Regions from separate parts of the Sphingomonas sp. Ant20 genome, predicted to be linked through region 1. Evidence: riboswitches for the same ligand, from Rfam matches in the RefSeq annotation. Region 1 holds a riboswitch; the other holds the start of a gene.
The links. Region 1 has a riboswitch for thiamine pyrophosphate ahead of thiC (phosphomethylpyrimidine synthase ThiC). Riboswitches for the same ligand answer to the same signal wherever they lie in the genome.
Positions count from the first base shown of each region.

Region 2: linked by a shared signal. The riboswitch ahead of NI18_RS12750 (TonB-dependent receptor) and the one ahead of thiC (phosphomethylpyrimidine synthase ThiC) in region 1 are both predicted to bind thiamine pyrophosphate.

Region 1 covers NZ_JRVI01000060.1:38,591-50,550, reverse strand. The annotation lists gene NI18_RS10125 (GIY-YIG nuclease family protein) at 1-75, opposite strand, end outside; gene rplT (50S ribosomal protein L20) at 320-685, opposite strand; gene rpmI (50S ribosomal protein L35) at 705-908, opposite strand; partial or broken gene NI18_RS10110 (AsmA family protein) at 1,108-3,230, shown strand; gene NI18_RS10105 (inositol monophosphatase family protein) at 3,421-4,251, opposite strand; gene NI18_RS10100 (peroxiredoxin) at 4,343-4,873, shown strand; gene NI18_RS10095 (GGDEF domain-containing protein) at 4,969-5,979, shown strand; gene NI18_RS26860 (hypothetical protein) at 6,315-6,443, shown strand; partial or broken gene NI18_RS10090 (YbhB/YbcL family Raf kinase inhibitor-like protein) at 6,487-7,124, opposite strand; gene NI18_RS10085 (hypothetical protein) at 7,117-7,665, opposite strand; gene NI18_RS26855 (hypothetical protein) at 7,834-7,959, shown strand; gene NI18_RS10080 (alkylphosphonate utilization protein) at 7,985-8,290, shown strand; partial or broken gene thiC (phosphomethylpyrimidine synthase ThiC) at 8,346-10,266, opposite strand; TPP riboswitch at 10,306-10,415, opposite strand; gene NI18_RS10070 (MipA/OmpV family protein) at 10,517-11,365, opposite strand; gene NI18_RS10065 (DUF2141 domain-containing protein) at 11,435-11,884, opposite strand; partial or broken gene NI18_RS23305 (sterol desaturase family protein) at 11,790-11,960, opposite strand, start outside.
Region 2 covers NZ_JRVI01000091.1:3,022-14,981, forward strand. The annotation lists gene NI18_RS12750 (TonB-dependent receptor) at 1-1,755, opposite strand, end outside; TPP riboswitch at 1,805-1,893, opposite strand; gene NI18_RS12755 (FCD domain-containing protein) at 2,058-2,780, shown strand; gene NI18_RS12765 (outer membrane beta-barrel protein) at 2,988-4,232, shown strand; partial or broken gene NI18_RS27050 (polysaccharide biosynthesis/export family protein) at 4,365-4,574, shown strand; gene NI18_RS12770 (SLBB domain-containing protein) at 4,611-5,060, shown strand; gene NI18_RS12775 (glycoside hydrolase family 5 protein) at 5,341-6,423, shown strand; gene NI18_RS24375 (ATP-binding protein) at 6,533-7,099, shown strand; gene NI18_RS22420 (hypothetical protein) at 7,066-7,842, shown strand; gene NI18_RS12785 (GNVR domain-containing protein) at 7,826-9,202, shown strand; gene NI18_RS12790 (CpsD/CapB family tyrosine-protein kinase) at 9,199-10,086, shown strand; gene NI18_RS12795 (WecB/TagA/CpsF family glycosyltransferase) at 10,101-10,829, shown strand; gene NI18_RS12800 (polysaccharide pyruvyl transferase family protein) at 10,826-11,656, shown strand; gene NI18_RS12805 (lipopolysaccharide biosynthesis protein) at 11,660-11,960, shown strand, end outside.

The sequences.
Region 1 (11,960 bases):
GGTGACGCCGATGTAGAGCGTGCCGTGGCGGCGGGAGGCGAGGATGTAGACGCAGGGCTGGAAGGTTTCGCGCATTTCTTGCTCCCCCTTGATCGCCCTTCCCCAGATTTCTTACATCCGTCATTCCGGCGGAAGCCGGAACCCATGGTTGCGGGCCGGATGATGGTAGCACGCTTTCGCCGGGTCCGCCGTAACCGTGGGTCCCGGCGTTCGCCGGGATGACGGAAGGGGGGATGACGGGCTGGCGAACCCCAAACGCGAAAAAGGGCGCCGGTGGTTTCCCACCGGCGCCCTTTTCAAACCCAACCTCAGTCGCGAATTACGCGGCCTGGGGAAGTGCTGCCTTCGCCTGTGCGACGATCGCGCTGAAGGCTGCGCCCTCGTGCATCGCGATGTCGGCCAGGACCTTCCGGTCGAGTTCGATACCCGCCAGCTTCACGCCGTGCATGAACTGCGAATAGGTCAGACCCTCGGCGCGGACGCCGGCGTTGATGCGCTGGATCCACAGGCCACGGAAGGTGCGCTTCTTAACCTTGCGGTCACGATATGCGTACTGTCCGGCCTTTTCGACGGCCTGACGGGCGATACGGATGGTGTTCTTGCGACGGCCATAATAGCCCTTCGCCTGAACCAAAATACGCTTGTGCTTGGCGCGGGTGGTAACACCCCGTTTTACGCGTGCCATTGTCTAATTCCTTCTCAGCTCAACGCAGGCCGTAAGGCGCCCAGGCCTTCACTGCTGCGGTATCGGCCTTGGACAGCAGCTTGGTGCCGCGGTTCTGACGGATGTACTTGCCGTTGTGATGCGCCAGACGGTGACGTTTGCCGGCGACGCCGTGCTTGAGCAGGCCGGTGGCGGTGAGCTTGAAGCGCTTCTTGACGCCGCTCTTGGTCTTCAGCTTGGGCATTTTTATCCTTTCGGTTACGAAGGGAAACGCTGAAATCGCCGCGGCAGCCCACACTGGCCGGGCGATTCGTCGAACGCGCATCCCTTCGAGGAAGCGGGGCCGATACCCGCATCGGTCCGAAATCTCAAGTCGCATTCCCGGATTAATGCGGCATCCGACCATAGTGGAACCGCTACGCCCGCCATGCGATAGGCTTATCATGGACGCCAGCCCGACGCAGCCGATCGACGCCCCCCCGCCCGCCGCGGCGCAGAAGAGGCGCAAACGGCGGATCCTGCGCAACATTCTGATCGGGATCCTCGCGGTGATCGCCGCCATCTGGCTGGTGCTCTACATCACCAAGGGTCGCTTCTTGAAGCATCCGTTCGAGCGGATCGTCGGGTCGATGACCCACCGCACGGTGACCGTCGGCGGCGATTTCCAGCTCTATTTCGCGCCGTTCCGAATCAAATTCTATGCCGAGCGCTTCACGCTCTCCAACCCCGACTGGGCGAGCCGGCCCAACCTGTTCCAGGCGGACAAGCTCGACACGCGGATCGCGCCGCTGTCGCTGATCTTCGGCAAGCGGCGGCTCTACTGGCTCGATCTGGTCAACGGCGCGGTCGATCTTGAATGGAATGCCGCGCATACCGCCAACAGCTGGACGTTCAGCGACAAGAAGGGCGGCGAGCCGCTCGAATTCCCGCGGATCGACGTGGCGACGGTGACGGGGACGAGCGTGCGCTATCTCGACCCGCGGATGCGCGTGCTCGCCAATCTCGACGTCGCCGACATCCGCTCGGTCGATGCGACGATCGGCCGCGCGGTCGGCCTCAAGGGCACCGGCCAGCTGCGCGAGACGCCGTTCACGGTGACCGCGCAGCTGCTGTCGCCCGACGCGACCGCCAATCGGGGACAGAACAAGCTGGTCGCGCGGATGCGCGCGGCGGGCAACGTGATCGACGTCGCCGGCACGCTGCCGAGCATAGCGGACGTCGAGAACGTGCCGCTCGCGGTGACCGCGCGCGGCGCCAACCTGTCGACCCTGCTCGGCGTGATCGACGTCGCGATCCCGAACACACGCACCTATCGGCTGCGCGGGCAGCTCGTGAAACAGGGCGAGGAATATCATTTCACGCGGATCACCGGCGTGGCGGGGAAGACCGATCTGGCGGGCAAGCTGACGATCACCAATGGCGAACGCATCCATCTCGATTCGGTGCTGGCGACCAAGAGCCTCGACATCGTCGATGCCGCGCCGTTCATCGGCTACAATCCCGACATCGTCGAGAGCCGCGGCGCGGTGGCGGCCGCCGCCGCGACCGGCGCGGGCGCGCAACGCCTGTTGCCCGATGGGAATTTCCCGGTCGAGACGATGCAGATCTTCGATGCCGACCTGAAATGGACGATCGGCGTAGTGCGATCGAAGAACATCCCGATCTCGAACGTCGATCTGACGCTCGACCTCGAGCGCGGGCGGCTGGCGCTGTCGCCACTGACGTTTGCGATGGCGCGCGGCAACGTCGCCTCCGACGCGTCTTCGACACGCGGTCGCGGCCGAGCGCGGTGTCCTACGACATTCGCCTCGCGCCGACGCCGATGGGGCGGTTGCTCAAGGGCTATGGGCTTGCCGAGGCGGGGACGACCGGGACGATCAAGGGGCGGATCAAGCTCGACGGGCGCGGCGATTCGATCCATGATTCGCTGGCGTCGTCACGCGGCCGGATCGCGTTCGTGATGCCGTCGGGCGCACTGTCGGTGCGCAACGTCCAGCTCGCCGAGCTCGACATCGGCACGTTCGCGCAGCGCATGTTCCAGGGCAAGCTCGACGAGCCGGTCCAGGTCAATTGCGGCCTGATCGGCTTCACCGTGCGCGGCGGTGTGGCGGCAGCGGACCCGATCCTGATCGACACGAAGAAGAACGTGATCGTCGGCCGCGGCGGGTTCAGCTTCCGCAACGAAGCGGTCGACCTCGCCTTCCGCGCCGATTCGAAGAAGTTCAGCCTGTTTGCGGGCCAGTCGCCGGTTGGGTTTGGCGGGGTGTTCGCGGCACCGAAAATGAGCGTGGTGTCGAAGGACCTGCTCGCCCGCGTCGGCACCGGGCTGGGCCTCGCGCTGGTGGCGACGCCGGTCGCGGGTGTGCTCGCGTTCGTCGATGTCGGCGATGCGAAGGCCACCGCGTGCGGCCCGGTGCTGGCCGGCGCGACCGCCAAGGCGCAGCGGACGACCAAGGGCGAGACGCGCGACGATGTCGGCCGCGGGACGACCGCCAAGGGCGAGGATGGCAAGGCGTCCGAGGCGGAGAAGAAGGGGCAGAAGAAGAAGTTTCTGGGGATCTTCTAAGGGCGGCGGCTTTGGTCTCACCCGCGCCGCTCACCTCACTGGCCCCCGTCACCCCGGCGAAAGCCGGGGCCCATGGTTTCGGCCAGCGCGGTTAGCGACCGTTCCGTGTCCGTGGGTCCCGGCTTTCACCGGGATGACGGATATCAGGCGGGGTGCGAGGCGTAACGCCAGCCTTCCCGCCATGACGGCCTCAGTGGTCGTGACCGCCATGGTCATGCGCATCACCCGTGATCCGGTGCATCGCCTCGAGCACGTCGTCCAGCCGCGCCGGATCGCCGATCGCGAGCACATGGCCTTCGCTCGCCGCGGTCAGCGGGTCGCCGTTCCAGTCGCACATCATCCCGCCGGCGCCTTCGACGACCGGGACCAGCGCGGCGAAGTCGTAGAGCTGGAGACCCGATTCGCAGACGACGTCGAGATGCCCGCTCGCGAGCAGCCCGTAATTATAGCAGTCGCCGCCATAGACCGGCCCCTGGCGCGGGTTGCCGCCCGAGATCGCCGCGACGAGCGCGAGATAATGCGGGACGTCAGCCTCGCCGAACAAATGCGGGCTGGTCGTCGCGATCGTCGATCCCGCCAGTTCGCGGCAGACCCGGGTGCGCACCGGCACGCCGTTCAGCGTCGTCGGACGCCCCGCGACGCCGACCCAGCGTTCGCGCTGGACCGGCTGGTCGATGATCCCGAGCACCGGCCAGCCATCCTCGACCAGCGCGATCAGCGTGCCGAAGATCGCGCGGCCGACGGTGAAGCTGCGCGTGCCGTCGATCGGGTCGAGCACCCATTTGCGGTTGGTGACACCGGTCTTCTCGCCAAATTCCTCGCCGACGATGCCGTCGCCCGAGCGTTCGGCGTCGAGCAGCCGGCGCATCGCCGATTCGGCCTCGCGGTCGGCGCGGGTGACGGGGGACTGGTCGTCCTTGATCTCGACGCCGTGCTCGTGGCGGAAATAGGGTCGGATGACGTGGCCCGCGGCATCCGCGAGGCGGTGCGCGAGGTCGATATCGGCTTGGGTCACTGGCATGCGCCCTGCCTATCGATACGGTACGGCGCGAGCAATGGACGGATGCCGCGAGCGGGCGTACGTCACTGCGATCATACCGGAGTATAGCCCCATGCGCCTCGTCCCGACCCTTGCCGCCCTCCTCGTCGCCACCCCCGCAGTCGCGGCGCTCGCGCCCGGTGCGAAGGCGCCCGACTTCACCACGCGCGGCGCGATCGCCGGCAAGGTGTTCACGGTCCACCTCGCCGAACAGCTGAAGAAGGGCCCCGTCGTGCTCTACTTCTTCCCCGCGGCCTATACCGGCGGCTGCAATGCCGAGGCGCATGCCTTTGCCGAGGCGGTCCCCGCGTTCAAGAAGGCCGGCGCGACGGTGATCGGCATGTCGGCGGACAACGTCGAGACGCTGAGCAAATTCTCGGCAGAGAAATGCGCGGGCAAGTTCGCGGTCGCCAGTGCAGGGCCGAAGGTCGTCGCCGGCTATGACGTCGCGCTCGGCAAGCAAGTGATGGGACGCGACGTCACGAAGCGCACCAGTTACGTGATCGGCCGCGACGGCCGGGTCGCCTTTGTTCACGACGACATGAACCCGGCCGAGCATGTCAGTTCGACGCTGGCCGCAGTTGAGACGCTTAACCGCCGATAGATCCGCAAATCGTCACGCGTTGCTAACCTTTATCGTTCTATTCCGGGGGCGAAACGGGGGCAAATGACATGCGGGACGCGCAGGGCGCACAACAGGTGAGCACGGAGGACCTGTTCGACCAGATCGGCCGATTCCTCCGTAAGCACCGGTTGCGTCCGGATCCGTCGCATTATGCGTTCGCGCATGCCGTGCTGTCGGCACCCGACGGCCCGCTCGCGGCGCAGGTTGCGCGATTGACCGAGGGCGGCGTCCGGCTGCTGCGCAGGGATATCGAGGCGCTTGGCGGACAGGTTACCGATACGCCCGCGACCGTCGACCCCGACGACCAATGCGATCCCGCGCTGCGCGAGGGGGAGGCGGACCGGCTGGTCGCCGAGACGCAGGAGCATGTCGACGGATTCGCGACGATCATGCACAGCATCCACGCCGAGACCCGCGGCTTCGGCCATGACCTGGCCGAAAGCGCGGCGGCGATCACGACGTCGCCGGGACTGGCCGAGATCGACGAGATCACGCGGATCACGACCGCGATGATCGGCAGGATCCGCGAGTCGGAGGTGCGGCTGGCCAAGGCGAAGCACGAGACCGACGTCCTGCGGGCCAAGCTCATCGAGGCCCGCGACAGCGCACGACGCGACACGCTGACCGGCCTGCCGAACCGGCGCGCGTTCGACGAGGCGTTCGGCGCACGCGACGCGGACAAAGGCCCCTATTGCCTCGCGGTATGCGACGTCGACCGGTTCAAGCGCGTCAATGACGCGTTCGGCCACGGCGTCGGCGACCGGGTGCTGACCGCGATCGGCCAGATGATCGCGGCGGGGTGCGAAGGGCATCTCGTCGTGCGGCACGGCGGCGAGGAGTTTGCGGTGCTGTTGTGCGGCGTCAGCCTGAGCGACGCCGCGCGCCTGCTCGATTCGGTCCGCGCGATCGTTGCCGCCAAACGCTTCCGCAATCGCGAGACCGATTCCCCGCTCGGCCAGATCACCTTTTCGGCAGGCGTCACCGCGATCCATGCGGACGAAGCCGCCGAGAGCGCGTTCGCCCGTGCGGACCGGCTCCTCTACACTGCCAAGGGCGACGGGCGCGACCGGATCTGCGCCGCCTGATCCGCGCGGCGGTCCGCGGCACCGATCCTTGGCGCCGTTCACCGGATAAGTGTGGCGCAAAATCCCAACTGCTGCGTGGCTGCTGCGAAAAACCGCGCTGATTCAGCCGGATACGGAACTGGCACGGGGTGTGCAAAGCAGGGGATATCGGCAGCCGGATGGTCCGGACGCCGCCATCACCGAAGGGAAGCCACCATGTCCTCGATCCATTTCGAATCCGCCAAGCGCATCCTCCTCTCGTTCGCCGGGGCGCTGGTCTTCGCCGGCATCGCGATCAGCGCAGCGACGCCGATCATCCCGATCGCGTGATCCGGCCTGACTGCGGAGACTGCATCATGCTTCATCACCTCCATCGCGGCCAATACCGGCCCGACCGCCTGCGGGACAGCGGCCTGCTCGTCGGCATCGTCGCCTTCTCGACCACCGTCCTGCTGATCGCGACTCATGCCGCAGCGTTCGCCTGATCGGCAGCGCGGGGGATCCCTGCCCGCCAGGCGCGGGTCGCGGTCAGGCCAGCATGGCCGAAGAAGCGGGGCCGACGGGCGCGGCCTCCTCGCGCGAATAGGTCCCGATCAGCAACCCCGCCGCGAGCACATGTCCCGACATCGCCTCGACCAGCGCGGTGCGGCCCGGTGACACGCCTGGATCGCCCAGCGCCGCATCGAGCGCGAACAGCTGGAAGGCGTAGCGATGTTCGCCATGCCCGGTCGGCGGATCGGGCGGCAGCCAGCCTTCGCGCAGATATGAATTGCGCCCGACATCGCCGTCGGGCGTCCCTGCGCCGTCGGCCGCGATCGCACCTTCGGCCAGTCGCAGCCCATCGGCAGCGATATGCCAGACGATCGCGTGAACCAGCGGTTGCGGCGTCGGCGCATCCGCATCCTCGACGATCAGCGCGAGCGCGGCGGTGCCCGCAGGTGGCACGCTCCAGACCAGCGGCGGCGACACCCCGTCACCATCGGCGGTGAACCGCGGCGGCAACCGCCCCTCATGCGCAAAGGCGGGGCTGGTCAGGTCGAGCGTCGCGAACCCCGTGCCGGCCTGCGCGCCGACCCGAGACCGGACCGGGCGATCACCAACGCGTCGGCACCAGCGCGCAATCCTTTAAGTGCGTGGCCGAGCCAGGCAGGCATGTGTTCAAGCATCGTTACCCTCCGAAGGACAGGCGCCAGGGCGCAGGACCGGTGCGCCATCGGCATACCAGCGGCTCTGATCGCGCATCGTGCCGGCATCGTGATAACAGGCCTGCGCTGTCCCACCCGCCGGATCGATCGCGACCATCCAGTTGTGATCGCCGCAGTTATGTGCCTCGCACCCCCAGGAGGCGATGCGCCGGCCCCGTTGGAAGATCGGCGTCTGCGGTCCCGAGCGTCCGCGGATCAGCGACCGCAGCCGGGCATCGTCGACCACCGCGAGCAACCCGCCGGCCACCTCGGTGCGATCGAAGAAATCGACGCCATCGACCGCGTCATGCGGGTATTTGCCGACATAGGCGGTGAGCGGCGTGGTCTGCGCCTGCCCCGCCACGGGGGTCGGCGTCCGCGTGGCAGGCGGCGTGAAGTTGGCGACCGCAGCGGTCTGCTGGGGATCGTCGCCCGCACTGCAGCCTGACACGGCCATGGCAAGCATTGCCATCCCCGCACGCAGCGACAGGGTGATCGGCGCAGCCCCGGATCCGATATGCATCGCAGCCCCCTCATGGTCTTTTCATCCCAACGCGCCGACCGGGCTGAGGTTGCCCGCGATGCCGGCGCTGCCGGGGCGACTCGACGATCCGAATCTACGGGTATGCGCGAGTGCAAGCGTGTATCGTCGCCGTCCCGGGGCGCTCCGCCCCGCCGGAAGGGCAGCATCATGGCCAAGAGCCAGAAGAAATCGAACAAGGAAGTCCGCAAGCCCAAGGCCGAGAAGGAGCCCAAGGCGAACGCGTCGAACCCGACGACCAAGGGCAAGCCCGTCGAGATGACGACGCTCAAGTGATCCGGCACGAAACAGGACGATGACGATGGCGGACGACGATTACGTCTATGACGAGGCCAGCGGCGAATGGGTCGCCGCCGACGCCGCATCCACGACCCGCGCGGCGGACGACGACACGGTCGTGGTCCGCGACTCGGTCGGCAACGTGCTGGCGGACGGCGACCAGGTGACGCTGATCAAGGACCTGACCGTCAAGGGCGCGGGCCAGACGCTCAAGCGCGGCACGCTGATCAAGGCGATCCGCCTGACCGGTGACGCGCAGGAGATCGACTGTCGCTATGAGGGGATCAAGGGTCTGGTGCTGCGCGCGGAGTTCGTGCGCAAGCGGTAACGGACGCACCCCCTGATCCTCCCCCTGCCGGGGGAGGAGTTCGGGATGTGGCGGATCAGACGTCCGCGGGGAGGTAGATCTCGCTGCCCTTCTCGCGGAACCTCTCGCTCATTTCAGCCATGCCCTTTTCTGCGTCGGCATGCGCACCCTTGGCGAAGATCGCGCGGTTGGCGTCGGTCTGATCGATATCGGCCGCTAGGAACGTGTCGGCGGGGCCGTTCTGTTTGGCGGCGAAGTCACGCACCTCCTGCGTGATCTTCATCGAGCAGAATTTCGGACCGCACATCGAGCAGAAATGCGCGGTCTTGGCGCCTTCTGCGGGGAGCGTCTGGTCGTGATATTGCTCGGCCGTATCGGGGTCGAGGCTCAGGTTGAACTGGTCGCGCCAGCGGAACTCGAAGCGCGCGCGGCTCAGCGCGTCGTCGCGCATCTGCGCGGCAGGGTGACCCTTGGCGAGGTCGGCGGCGTGTGCGGCGAGCTTGTAGGTGACGACGCCGACCTTCACGTCGTCGCGGTCGGGCAAGCCCAGATGCTCCTTGGGCGTGACGTAGCAAAGCATCGCGGTGCCGTACCAGCCGATCTGCGCCGCGCCGATGCCGCTGGTGATATGGTCATAACCCGGCGCGATGTCGGTGGTGAGCGGCCCCAAGGTATAGAAGGGCGCCTCGCCGCAGACCTCGAGCTGCTTTTCCATATTCTCCTTGATCTTGTGCATCGGCACATGGCCGGGGCCCTCGATCATAACCTGGACGTCGCTCTTCCATGCGCGGTGCGTGAGTTCACCGAGCGTGTAGAGCTCGCTGAACTGCGCCTCGTCGTTCGCGTCGGCGATGCTGCCGGGGCGCAGCCCGTCGCCGAGCGAATAGGCGATGTCATACGCCTTCATGATCTCGGTGATCTCGTCGAAGCGCTCGTAGAGGAAGCTCTCCTTGTGGTGGCTGAGGCACCATTTCGCCATGATCGAGCCGCCGCGCGAGACGATGCCGGTGACCCGCTTGGCGGTCATCGGGATATAGGCGAGGCGCACGCCGGCGTGGATCGTGAAGTAATCCACGCCCTGCTCCGCCTGTTCGATCAGCGTGTCGCGGAAGATCTCCCAAGTCAGATCCTCGGCGACGCCGCCGACCTTCTCGAGTGCCTGATAGATCGGCACGGTGCCGATCGGCACGGGGCTGTTGCGCAGGATCCATTCGCGCGTGTCGTGGATGTTGCGGCCGGTGCTCAGGTCCATCACCGTGTCCGCGCCCCAGCGGATCGACCAGACGAGCTTGTCGACCTCGGCGGCGACGTTCGACGCGACCGCCGAATTGCCGATATTGGCGTTGATCTTGACCAGGAAGTTGCGGCCGATCGCCATCGGCTCGGATTCGGGGTGGTTGACGTTGTTGGGGATGATCGCGCGGCCGCGCGCGACCTCGTCGCGGACGAACTCGGGGGTGACGAAGTCGGGGATCGACGCACCGAAGCTCTCGCCGTCGCGCTTATACTCTTTCAGCATCGCGCGGCCGAGATTCTCCCGCGTCGCGACATATTCCATCTCGGGCGTGATGATGCCACGGCGTGCGTAATGCATCTGGCTGACATTGGCGCCAGCCTGGCGCGCAACGGGCGCTTGATGCTGCCGGGAAATTGCGGGACGCCGCCCGAGCGGTCGGGGCCGAGCTGGCCATTATCCTCGGGCCGGACCGCGCGCGCGTCGTAACTCTCGACGTCGCCGCGCGCCTCGATCCACTGGCGGCGGAGTTGCGGCAGGCCGGCGTGATGTCGATCGTCGCCCTGGGGTCGGTGTACGGACCGCTGGTGTCGTAGACGCGCAAGGGCGGCTCGGAGCAACTGGGGTCGAGCACGATCTCGCGCATCGCGACGCGGACGTCGGGGCTGGAGGGCACCGCGACATGGATCTTCCGCGAGCCGCGGATCGGGCCGGTGGTGACGCCGATGTCGGCGGTCGGGATGCGGGGATCGTAATCGGCCATGCGCTTGCTCCTAAAGGTCTCGGAGCAAGGCATGCGGTTCTGTGGCGACCGCTCCCTCCCTCCGCCGGTATCAACCGGATCAGGTTCAGCGGGTCGAAGGCTCCTGCCTTCCTCTCAAGCGCGGATCGGCGCTCCCCCGGGGTAGGGCGAGCATAGGCGCAACGGACGGGGGCGCAAACGGAAAAACCCCGCACGGCCGGGCCGCACGGGGTTTCGGATCGATCGGCGGGTTGCGATCAGAAGGTGTAGGTCAGGCCCACCGCGCCGAGCCACTGGTCGGCATCGCCGCGTCCGCGACGATCGGGCTGTCCTTGTACTTGCCGAGCATGCGGCCGTAGAGCACCCCTGCGCCGACGCCGAAGCCGCGGCGCAGATCGCCCGACAGGCTCTGCAAAGCAAACGCGGAGACGTTGACCCGGCGGAAGCCGCTGTCGTTGATGTCATAGGTGCGCAGACCGCTGTTGATCGTGCCGATCGGCGTGACCGCGGCATAGGTCCGGCCAAAGCCCTTGCCTGCATAATCCGCCGACAGGCCGAAGGCGACCAGGGTGCGGACCGACAGCGGCGTCGTGTAGTTGACCTGCGGGGTGATGACATAGCTGTCGTGCGTGCCCGACACGTCGTGGATATAGGCGACACGCGCGGTCAGCGTGTCGTAATCGCTGGTGATGACGCCGGTCTTGCCGATGCCGACAAAGCCGCCGACTTCATAGGCCGTGTCGATCTTGCCGAGCGCGCGGACCTGCCGGTTGTCGACCCGGCCCGTGCGATCGGTGCGGACGGCGGCGATAACGCCGACTTCGTAGTTGATCCCGACCGACCCGGTATTGGGGATCAGGTTCACATAGAGCTGCGTACCGCGCGTGAAGAAGTCATGCCCGCGGATCGTGCCGATCGCGACCGCGCCGGGGGTGAAGCTGTTGCTGTCCGCACCCTCGTAATCGGGAAGCGACGCGACGCCGAGACCGAGCGTGATGCGGTTGTTGTCGGCGGGATCGGTGATTGGCGGGGTCGGATTGGGATCCGTCTGCGCAAGTGCCGGCGTGGCGAGGGCGACGGCCGCGGTTGCGGCAGTCAGAACGAGTGAGAATGCGCGCAAGGACGGGCTCCGGACAAAAAGGTTCCACCGCGCAACGCGGGGCAACCCCATTCGGTCCGTTGCAATCCGTCAGAAGATGTAACGCATCCTAACCTGTTGCATTTCGGCATCACCGGCGAGCATGAACCGTGCTGCGGAAAAGCGCGGCGGTCCGAAGCGTACCGCCGCGTTGTTCGAGAAGCCATAGCCCTCGCGCGGGATACCCGCGATCGTGTCGAGCTTGGAGTTGCTGTTCTCGTCATGGATGATCGCCAGCGCATAGCCACGCTGCGGCAGGCCCGGAAAGCTCGTCGTCCGGACCGCGGCGGGCAGGGTCCGGGTCAGTGCCTTGGCATCGTCGACACAGGCGGGGAAATTATCGGGGTCGGCGGTCAGGCAGATACGGATCAACCCCTTGGCCGAGCGGAGATTGTCGACCTCGACGTCAAGCCGCGTGACCGGGCTCGCTGCCGCCAGAACGGCCCAGACCGCGGCCGCCGCCAGCACGCGCGGCAGCCTTGGCATGCGAGCTGCCCGCATCGCCGTGCTCCCGGTCGGTGCCGCAGAGCCGATCCCAGAACCGGAAAGTGAGCTCATAATTGCACCTGTATCGTTC
Region 2 (11,960 bases), on a different contig from region 1:
CTGGCGGTTGCGGAAATCATAATGAAACCCCGTCACCGATGCGGACAGCGCTGTACCGATATAGCGATAGCCCAGCTCCTGCGAGACGGCATATTCGTTCTTCAGCGCGGTCGTCCCCGCGCTGACCAGCGCACCGCCCGCATAGCTGTCGTAGAGCGTGAACTCGTTCGGCGTGCGGAAGTTGGTGGTGATGTTGGCGAACAGCTGCTGCCGGTCGTCGATCTCGTAATGCACCGCCGCCCGCGGCAGCGCGGCGAAGCTGTCGAGACGGACGCTGTCCTGCGGGCCGGGCAAGTAATTGCGCCCGCTGCGCAGCACATTGACGCCCTTGAACCCGATATCGACCGCAAGACGCGGGGTCAGCGTGACATGGTCGGCCAGGAACGCCGCCTTGGTCACCGTCACGGTCCGCTGGTTCTCATAGGCGAGCAACCGGCCGTCGGCGGTCCGGATCGCCTTTGCGCGATAGCCCCAGCGATCGGCCGGTGCGCCATCGGCGCCGACCGCGGTGTAGGACTGGACGACGCGGTCGATGCCGTGATCGAACCACAGCCCCGCGGTCAGCCGGTGGATGCCCCGCTCGATCGTCAGCGTGTTGACCGTGCCCACGCGGCGCTGGTCACCTGTATAGTTGCCCAGCACCGTCGCGACCCCGTCGACCGCGCCCGGCAGCGCGATCGGATCGGCGAGCGGCTCGATGCCGAGGAAATTGCCGGTCGTGCCGAGCTGCGTGCCATAGGGCGAATTGCCGTAGCCGAACTGCAGATAGCTGGTGCTGTCGAGCGTCACCCCCGCGCCCAGCGCCAGATGCACCGGCGCCGACGCATAGAGGTTGCGGAACGGCGCGCGGTAGAGCCGCCAGTAATTGGTGTTGCCCGCACTGTACCGCGCATCGAAGTTGAAATCGCGTCCCTGGGCGCGCCATTCGGCGAGCGTCGGGCTGCGATAGGTCGACGAGTTTGCATCGTTGAACGACAGCGCCAGGCTCGCGCGGTTGCCGTTGCCCCATTCGCCGAGCAGCTTGGCATCGACATGCTGGCGCGTGTCATGGCCGGCACCGCGCCAGTTGTTCGCGCGCGTGTTCGAATAGGAGACGAACGCCCGCAGCCCCGTCTGGCCGATCCGCCCGCTATCGAGCCGGACGAAGCCGCGCCGCGCCGCATAGGACCCGATCGACAGGTCGACGAGCCCGCGCGGCGCCGCACTCGGATCGTCGAGCCAGAGCGACAGCGACCCGCCCGCACCGCCCAGCGTCGGCGACGCGATATCGACCGCGCCCTGCGCCAGCGCGATGCGCTGCAGATTCTCGGTATCGGCGAACTGCGAGGGATAGGCGTAATAATAGCCAATGTCGTTCTGCGGCGCGCCCTCCATCGTCACACCGATCTCGTCCTGCCCCAGCCCGCGCAACGTCAGGCTCGAACTGGTCGACAAGCCGTAAGGATCACTCGACGCGACGGTCGCGCCGGGCAGGAGGTTGACCAGCTGGAACGCGTTGAGCGTCGGCGCCTGCTTGGTGATGAACGCCGCGGCGATCGCGCTCTCGGACTTGGGCACCGTCTGGTCGGGGAGCAGCCCCTCGGGATCGAGAAGACCGACGACGCGGATATCGACCGGGTCGGCGCCGTCCCGCGAATCCGCCTGCGTCTGCGCGCCGGCGGGGGTGAAGGCCACCACAGCAGCAAGTGCCACTGCCAGCGCACTGCACGCAACACGGGGCGGCCGGCCCGTCATCAGGTCAAATCGAAGGATCATCACGGTCTTGCGTCCACTCCACACGGAGGGACGACGGACGCGCCGCCAGCCCTCCCTACGCCGGTATCAACCGGATCAGGTTCAGCGGGTCATGGGCTGCAGCCCACCTCTCAGCCGCGCGTCAGCGGCCCCCCGGGGAGCGCGCCGTCTAGGCGGTTCGGTCTTCCGGGGATAGCGTTATTGCCCGTTCGCCCTTCCGCAGCGCCTTCCCGGCACACGCGCGGCAGAATTATATGACAATCCACGCCACCCAGACGCTTGCAGTGGGTGACAGCCGGACCGGTTTGCGCCACACAGGCTTTATGGAGCGTGTGCTGACCGACGTCGTTGCCCTGGAGAATCGGGATCTGGGACGGAACCTTACGCATGGCATGCTCGACCTGCTCGGCAAGGCCATCGTGACCGGCCAATATACGGATCGGCCCTTCCCGACCGAGGCGGAGATCGCGGTGGCGCATGGCGTCAGCCGATCGGTGACCCGCGAGGCGGTCAAGATGCTGACCGCCAAGGGACTGGTCAGCGCGCGCCCGCGACAGGGCACGATCGTCCAGCCAGCGAGCAGCTGGAACCTGTTCGACACCGATGTGCTGCGCTGGCTGCTGGACCGCAAATTCTCGGTCGAGCTGCTCCAGCAGTTCAACCAGCTGCGGATCGGGATCGAACCGGAAGCGGCGGCGCTCGCGGCGCTGTACCACACCGAACAGGACATGGTCGCGATCGAGGCGGGGCTGGCGCGGATGGCCGCGGCTGAGCGCAGCTATGACGATCCACTCGACGCGGACATCGCGTTCCACGTCGCCGTCCTGCGCGCGTCGCGCAACCCCTTCTACGCACAGTTCCAGTCGGTGGTCGAAACCGCGCTTCGCACCTCGATCCGCTTCACCAACCGTATCAAGGGGCGCAGCGCGAACATCGCCGACCATGCCGCGGTCGCCGTCGCGATCGCCGCGCGCGATGCCGATGGTGCGCGCGACGCGATGCGACGCCTGATCGGCGACGTGCTCAGCCTGATCGCCGAGGCCTGACACCCGAATCGTCGCGACCCGGTGTACGATCAAGGGACAGCACCGTGCGACGCCGTCACTCGACCTGATCGCGCTTTTCACTTATCGAGACGCGGTGCCCTTGGGCCCGGTGCCGCGAGTCGAGATTTGACAAGCGCCGGAATAGCTCGAAGGACGAAATGCGACCGCGCATCATGCGGGTAGCAATTGAAAACATGACGGGAAACAATGCGAAGGGCTCGAGACGAGCGAACTGCACGGATCGGCAAGGTCGCGCTCGCGGCGGCCATGACCGGCGGTTTGGTGAGCGGTGCGCAGGCACAGACGGTCAACGTCAACACACCCGTCAGCGTGCCCGTCGCGGGCAATGTCGACCGGTTTCGTGTCGTGCCGGTGATCACCAGTGTCTATGACAGCAACGTGCTGCGTCTCAACGACGCGCGCGGCAGCGGACCGCGCGACAATATCCGCGTTTCGCCGGCGCTGGCGGTCGACCTGAACCGCATCTTCGGACGCACCCGCGTCACCGCCGGCGGCACGGTCGGCTATGATTTCAACACCCGGTTCAGCGGCCTCGATCGCGAGCGGATCAACCTGACCTCGAGCGTGACGACCCCGGTCGGCGCGCCCTGCAGCGTGACCGGCAGCGCGGCGCTCGAACGCGCGCAGTTCGATCTCGGCGACACCAACACCGTGGTGACCGAGAGCTTCCTGCGCCAGGTCTATGACGTCGGCGCGAGCTGCCGCGCCGCGGCGGGTTTCTTTCCCGCGGTGGGCGTCAACCGCGTGTCGCTCACCAACAGCAGCCGCAAGGTTCTGGACACGAACCAGTCGGCGCTGCGCGCGGGGATCGGCTACGGGCGGCCCAGCCTCGGTACGCTGCAGCTCATTGGCTCGGTTGCGAAGATCGCGCGCCCGGGTATCGAGGATCTGACCGGGATCGACGATTCGACGATGATCACCGACGTCCAGCTGGTCTTCGAACGTTCGGTCGCGCCGCGCGTCAGCTTCCGGCTTGGCGGCGGCATCACGCATGCCGACCCCAAGCGCGCGGCCGTGCCGTCCTTCAGCGGCCCGTCGTTCGACGCGCAGGTGACGATACGCCCGGTGCCCCGGTTCACGATCGTCGGCTCCGGCCGCCGTGCGGTGCAGAATCAGAGCTCGTTTGGCGCGACCTATATCATCGCCGACAGCTACAACCTCAACGTGTCCTATCTGCTCTCGGCGCGTAGCACCGCCACGCTGTTCGCCCAGCGCGCGCGACGCGACCCGCGCGGCGAGGATCTGGCGCTTACGCTTCAACCACCACGCGGCAAGGATAGGCTGAACGTCGTCGGCGGAAGCTATGCATTCGATTTTCACCGGTCGCTGCGGCTCAGCCTGAACGTCGCTCACCAGCGCCGCACGGCGGACAATGCGATTTACGACTATACGGCCACATCCGCATCGGCGGGTGTCACGGCCCGTTTCTAAGGGGATGATGATGAAGATCCGCATGGCGCATTCGCTTGTTCTGCCGTTGCTCATGGCCGCTGCGGCCGCCGGGGCGCAGGTACCAACCGCGCGCCCGACACCCGCGCCGGCGGGTGCCGTACCCAACGACGCTATCGCCTGGCCCCCGATGACGAGGTCGAGGTGACGATTTTCGGCCAGGGCCCGGGCCAGGTGGTCAAGACGCGCGTCAAAAGCGATGGCACGATCACCCTGCCGTTCCTCGGCGCGGTCCAGGTGCGCAACCAGACCGCGCGTGAACTGGCCGCGGACATCGCCGCCCGGCTGCGGAGCGGCGGCTATTTCGTCAAGCCCGTCGTCAATGTCGAGGTCACGCAGTTCGTCAGCAGTTCGGTGACCGTGTTCGGCGAGGTCGGAACCCCCGGCATCTATCCGCTCGATCTGCAGCTGACCGTCGGCATGACGCTCGCCCGCGCGGGCGGCACGCGTGGGACCAGCGCGGACTATGCGATCCTGAAGCGGGTCGGCGATCCGGTCGAACACCGTATCCTCCTCTCGGACCTCAGCGGCGAATGGAGCGCGGCGACGCTGCTCGAGGCGAAGGACACGCTCTTCGTTCCGGTCGCGCCCGTCATCTATGTCTATGGTCAGGTGAATTCGCCCGGATCCTTCCCGTTAAAGACCGGGATGACGGTTCGCCAGGCGCTTGCCCGCGCCGGTGGTCCGACGCTCGCCGGATCGACGCGGAACGTCACGATCTTCCGCGACGGCGAGAAGCTGAAGAAGGTCGATCTCGACGGCGAACTGAAGGCCGAGGACTCGGTCTTCATCAATGAAAAATGGCTCTAAATCAGTGATCGGCGTCCGGGGGTCGGAATGTCTCGTTTCATGCGATGCCCTGCGCGTTCGTCGTCGCCAGGTCCGTTTCGCAACAGCCTGACGTCTGCGGTCACGGCCTGAGAAGAGGGCGTTCCGGCAACGGGGCGCCCTTTTTCATGCCCTACTGCCCCGCCATGTCCGTCGCCGCCCGCACCAGCACGCCTTGCCATCCGGGCCAGCCGTCGCGATTCCCCCGGCGTTGGTCGAGTGACGCTTGCACGGGTCACCGGCTTGGGTGATGGGCGTGCCGATGCGACATAACGGCCTGTTCATTGCGCTGGGAGGCGCTGCGCTGGTCGCGACGGCTGGCGTTGCGGTCATGATTGCGCCCGCGCGCACCGGTCTGCCGATCACGCTCGATCCCGCCGCCGATGCCCCCTCCGCGACAGGGCCGCGCAAGCCCGCGCATCCGCGCTATACCGGCGTCAACATCGCGACGGGCGGCTTTGCCTCCAAGCGCATTCCCGGGCGCTACGGCTTCGACTATTTCTACCCCAAGCCACAGGAGACCGCGCCCTTCGTCGCCGCGGGCATGAATGCGATCCGCGTGCCCGTTCTCTGGGAACGGCTGCAACCGCAGCCCAATGCCCCGATCGACGCCGCGGAACTCGCGCGGCTCGACGAATCGATCGCTGGGCTCGGCGGGTTCGGCCTGATCATCCTCGACGTGCACAATTACGCCAAATACCGCGGCCAACGGCTCGACCAGATCGACCCGCGCGGCGCGATGCTCGCCGACCTCTGGACCCGCCTCGCCCGCCATTATGCCGGGGACAAGCGTATCGGGTTCGGCGTGATGAACGAACCCAATGGCCTGTCCGCCACGGCGTGGCGACCGATTGCGGAGGCGTCCTTGCAAGCAATCCGCGCGACGGGCGCGCGCAATCTGGTGCTCGTCCCGGGAACGAACTGGTCGGGTGCCCATTCCTGGACGAAAGGCAGCGACTCGAACGGCGAGGCGCTGAAAACGCTCGTCGACCCGGCGAACAACATGGCGTTCGAGATGCACCAATATCCGGATGCCGACTCCTCGGGCACGCATCCGGAATGCGTGTCGCCAAAGGCCGCCGCACAGGCGTTCGATTCGGCCACCGCCTGGCTGCGCGCCAACAAGGCACGGGGATTTCTCGGCGAATTCGGCGCGAGCAGCGACCCGAACTGCCTCGCCGCGCTCGATGCGGTGCTCGGCACACTTGACGCGGGCTCGGACGTCTGGCTCGGTTGGACCTATTGGGCAGGCGGCGCCCTGTGGGGGCCGTATATGTACAGCGTGCAACCCGACAAGACCGGGGACAAACCGCAAATGTCTATCCTGATACGGCACAAATCTTAATGATCACAGGGTATAGTGGCCCCGTGGAGCCGTACGGCAATCCTATTGTGCGTTGCAGCAACGTCGCGTACCCGCTCCCCGGATCGGCAAGGCAGATACAAGAATTATGTTGAAGTCATGGATTGCATCGCTGACGCGCTGGCTGGACGGCCGCGGATGGGCCGAGCCCCCCGTGATCGAGCTGACGCATCGCTACACCCCGCCCGCCGCGCCGGTCGTCGACCTGCCCGCGGATCCCGTCCCGGCAAGCACCGCGACGCGGCTGATCGGCGACCGGCGCAGGATCGCGGACACGTTCGATGCCGCACGCCCGGTGCGGACCCGCGGCGAGCTGTTCGGACGCGCGGTCGAGCTCGACCATCTGCTCGCCGCGACGCTCGACTTTCACCAGCATGCGGTGATCCACGGCGCACGCGGCTCGGGCAAGACGTCGCTGGTACGCGTGCTCGGCGAGCATGCGGATGAATCGGGCGCGTCGTGCTCTATTTCGCGTGCGAACCGCATGCGACCTTCGCCGACATCATCAGGCTCTATCTCGACGCGCTCCCGCCCGCAGCCTTCGCGCCCGGCGGACAGCGTGCCTTTGCGCAGAAGCTCGAACAGATGCCGGAGAATTTCGGCCCACGGGCGTTCGTCGATCTGGTGGCAGACCGCGTCACCGCGCCGACGATCCTGATCTTCGACGAGTTCGACCGGATCGAGGATGCGAGCGTGAAGAGCGACGTCGCTGCGGCGATGAAGCTGCTGTCCGACGCGCTCGTGCCGGTGCTGTTCGTGCTGGTGGGAATCGCGCGGACCGTGTCCGACGTCGTCGCTGGCCACCCGTCGCTGCGCCGGCACATGCGGATCGTGTCGCTGGGCCGGATCGGCGCCGACAGCGTCGACGCGCTGATCGCACGTGGCGAGGCCAATACCGGCGTCCGCTTCGATACCGATGCGCGCGCGATGATCGCCGATGCCGCCTGTGGCTCGCCCTATCACCTGCGCATGCTGGCCGGGCATTCATCGCTCGCCGCTGTCAGCAGCGACGCGGATATCGTCACCAAGGCGCATACCCGCACCGGCTTCGTCGATGCGTTCAGCCACTGGGCGCAGATGAACGAACCCGATGCGCGGCTGTTCGCGAAGGTCGTGCTCGGCTGCACGCTCGAACAGCGCGATGCGCTCGAGGCCTTGGCCCGCACTGCCGCGACGATGGACGTCGTTTTGCTTGATACCGATCGATATGATCGTGCCATTTCGATGCTAGACCCCGCATTGGTCCGCGAACGGGGCAATGACGGCGAACACGATGGCGTGTATTTCCGTGACAGTACCGCGCCGCAGATGCTGATCGCGCTGTTGATGACGACCCCTGTTTCCACCACGGCGGCCCGGCTTGGCGCACCGCAGGAGAGCAACCTTGCTAATACCCGCTGATCTGATCGCGTCGCTCAAGGCGCGCTGGCGTATCGAGCTGGCGATCATTCTGCTGATCGTCGTGCTGGTCGCACTCTGGACGGCCGTCACGCCCAAGACCTATGTCGCGCAGTCCTCGCTGCTGTTCGACGGCGGCCCGGCCCAGTCGGTTACCGACGAGGCGGCGCCGCAGCAGGATGGCGTGGCCGCGCTCGTCGCGACCCAGGCCGACGTCCTGCAGAGCGAGGCGATCGCCGCCGCGGTCGTCCGCGACCTGAAGCTTGCCGCCAACCCGCAGGTTGCTGACCAGTGGCGTGCGCGCACCGGTGGCGCCGGCGACGTCAACGCCTGGTATGGTCGCCAGCTGCTCGGCGGGCTCGAGGTCATACCGGGCCGGACCTCGCGCGTGCTCGCGATCCGCTTCAAATCGGCCGATCCGCAATTCTCGGCACAGGTCGCCAATGGCTTTGCCACCAGCTACCTAGATGCGCGCCTGCAACTGCAGACCGATCCCGCCCGCACCTATTCGCGCTGGTTCGAGGATCGCACGCGCGAGGTCCGCACCGCGCTCGAGCAGGCGCAGGGCCGGCTGACCGCGTTCCAGCGTCGCACCGGGATCGTCGACACGACGACCAACAACACCGACGCCGCGCGCCTGACCGAATTGTCCGGCCAGCTAACCGCGGCCGAAGCGGCGGCGGCGGATGCCGGCGCGCGGGCGGGCGGCGGCAGCACCGGGCTCGACGTGCAGTCGGCCGGTGTCGTCCAGGGTCTGCGCACGCAGATCTCGGCCAAGACGGCCGAAGTCGCACAGCTCAGCGCGGATCTCGGTCCGAACCACCCGCAGCGTCAGGCCGCCGAGGCGGAACTGTCGGCGCTGCGTCGCCGGCTCGCGGTCGAGACCGGGACGAGCACCAATGCGGTGCGCGTCGCCAGCGGTGCGGCGAGCAGCAAGGAAAGCCAGATGCGCGCCCTGCTGAACCAGCAGCGCGGCAAGATGCTGTCGCTCGCGGGAGACCGCGCCGAGCTCGACGTGCTTCAGCGTGACGTCGATTCGGCGCGCGCGGCCTATGACACCGTAACCCAGCGTCTCGGCACGATGCGGCTGCAGAGCGAGGCGCCGTCGACCAACGTCGTCCAGCTCGACGTCGCGCAGCCGCCGATGTTCCCCTCCTCGCCCAACGTACCGATGCGGTTGGCGCTCGGCCTCGTGCTGGGCGGGATGCTGGCGGCGGGGACGGCGCTGGCGCTCGAACTGTGGCGGCCGCGGGTGCGGACGTCGAGTGGCGCAGCGACGGCCATGGGTGTGCCCGTGCTGGGCTCGGTATCGTTTTCGCAGTCGCGCGTCGCGTCGCTGCTGGGTGGAAGGCAGACGTCATGAGGCTTCGTTCGAGCGAAACGGCAAATGTCGTTCGTCCCGCGGTCGCGCCGGGCGCCGAAGCGCCCAGCCAGCGGCAGCTTCTGGGCAAATTGCTGTCGCTGTCGCCCGAGGCGCATCGCCAGATCGAGCATCGCCAGGCTGAAACCGGGCTGTTGTTCGGCGAGGCGGCGGTCCAGCTCGGCTTTGCGACCGAGGAGCAGGTGCGCCGCGCGATCGAGCTGCAGCAGGGCTTCACCGTTCTTCCCGAGGGCGATGAGCGCGTCGATCCGCTGGTCGTCGCAGCATTCGCGCCCGACGATCCCATCGCGGTCACCGCGCGTGACATTCGCGCGATCGTGACGCGCGACGTCCGTCCCGACGGCTCTCCGCTTCAGGGGATCGCGATGATCGGGATCGACGACGAGACGCTGCATACCACCGTGCTCACCGCCAATCTGGCCGTCGCGTGCGCCCAGGCCGGCTATTCGACGCTGCTCGTCGATGGCGGCATCGGCGCGCCGCGTCAGCACGGGCTGTTCCGCCTGCCCAACCGGACCGGGCTGTCGACGCTGCTGTCGTCGGGCGGCCGCGTCGAGGCGATCGCCCAGACGACCGCGATCCCCGGCCTGTCGCTGCTGTCGGCGGGTCCGAGCGTCCCCAACGCGTCCGAGCTCTTCGACCGCCAGCGGCTTGCGAACACGCTCGATCCGCTGCGCGATCATTATGGGCTGGTGATCTTCGACGCCGGCCCCGCCAGCGCGACACAGCTCGAGGCGTGTTTCGGGCTCGACGCGGCGATCATCGTCGCGCGCCGCAACCGGTCGGACGCACGCGCGCTGCGCAACGCCGCGGCCGTGCTGCAGGAGCATGCCACCCCCGTTCTCGGCTCGATCCTGATCGATTGAGCATGGTGGGCATGATGGAGATTCGGCGAATCGGCCACATCGATGTGGTCGCCACCGATGTACCGGGTGCCGTTGCACAGGTGGTTGCCGCGGTAGAAGGCGACGGTCCGGCCATCTTTGGCTTCTGCAATGCGCACAGCGTCAACCTTGCGCGGGCGGATCCCGCCTTCGTGACCGCGACGCGGGCGGGCGTGTTCTTCAACGACGGCAGCGGCGTCGATATCGCCAGCCGGCTGCTCTACGGCACGCGCTTCCCGGCCAATCTCAATGGCACCGACCTGACGCCCGCGGTGCTCGCCGCGCTGCCGGCGGGAACGGGCGTCTTCCTGCTCGGCAGCCCGCCAGGCGTCGCGCAAAAGGCCGCTGCGATCCTGGCGGAGCGCTTCCCGAACATCCGCATCGCGGGCAGCCATCACGGCTTTTTCAGCGCCGATGAGGCACCCGCGCTGTCGGAGCGGATCCGCGCATCGGGGGCACGGCTCGTGCTCGCCGGCATGGGACAGCCGCGGCAGGAAAAATGGGCGGCCGCCAATGCGGGCACCGTCGGTGCGGTGATCCTGTGCATCGGCGCCTTTCTCGATTTCACTGCGGGCCAGTTCGTCCGCGCGCCGCTCTGGATGCAGCGCGCGGGCATCGAATGGACCTTCCGCCTTCTGCAAGAGCCCCGACGGATGGCGTCACGCTATCTCGTCGGGAACGCGACCTTCCTGGCCGCGACGCTCGGACAACGGATGAAGCGATGAAACAGATGATGCCTCCTCGCCTGCACCGCGCACTCTCGCGTCTGCGCCATGCGCCACCGCCGTCCTATGACGACCGCTATCCGCGCGTCGACGTGTTCGAATGGCGTCCAGCGGGCAGCGCGATCAATTTCGGCGACCGGCTGGCGACGGTCGTCGCCGAGCGTGTCCTCGCGCTGCACGGCCGCAGCCTCGACGAGGAGACGGCGCGCGACGCGACGCTGTTCACGGTCGGATCGGTGATGCATTTCGCCAAGACCGGCGACACCGTCTGGGGCTCGGGCGTCAACGGCAAGATCCCCGCCGATCGTCACGCTTTCGACGCACTCGACATCCGCGCGGTCCGCGGTCCGCTGACGGCGGCGTTCCTTTCGGAGCGCGGGCTGGACGTCCCGGCGGTCTATGGCGACCCCGCGCTGCTGCTGCCGACGCTGTTCCCCGACCGGTTCAAGCGGCATAGCGCCCTGCCGGTCCTGTTCGTCCCCAACCTGCACGACCTCACGCTCGCGCCGACGCTCGGTCTGCCGTTCGTGTCGCCCCTGCGCGGCTGGAATGCGGTGGTCGAGCAGATCGTCGGGTCTGATCTGGTGCTCGCCAGCTCGCTCCATGGCGTCGTGATCGCCGAGGCCTTCGGCATTCCCGCGCGGCATGTCCGCCTGACCGAGACCGAACCGCCGTTCAAATATGACGATTATGCGCGCGGGACCGGACGATCCGGCATCGACTCCGCGAACAGCGTCGCCGAAGCGCTCGAAATGGGGGGCGCACCGCCGATATCCTTCGATCCCCAGGCGCTGCTCGCGACATTCCCGCACGATTTGTGGGAGTGAGTTATGGCTGCCCCCTCATTAGGTAAACAGGTCGGACGCGGCGCAATTTGGTCGGTCGTCAACAGCGCGCTCGTCCAGGTCATCAACCTCCTGGTCTTCCTGGTGACCGCACGGTTCGTCCCGGTCGCCGATTTCGGCATCCTCGCCACCTGCCTGCTCTTCGTCGAGCTGTTCAAGCAGATCTCGGTCGAGAGCTTCGCCACCGCGATCGTCTCGCGCGGTGCGCCCGACGCCGGCGACTACAACGCCTGCTTCCTGCTGATCCAGATCGGCGCGGTGATCGGCGCGGCGCTGATGCTGCTGT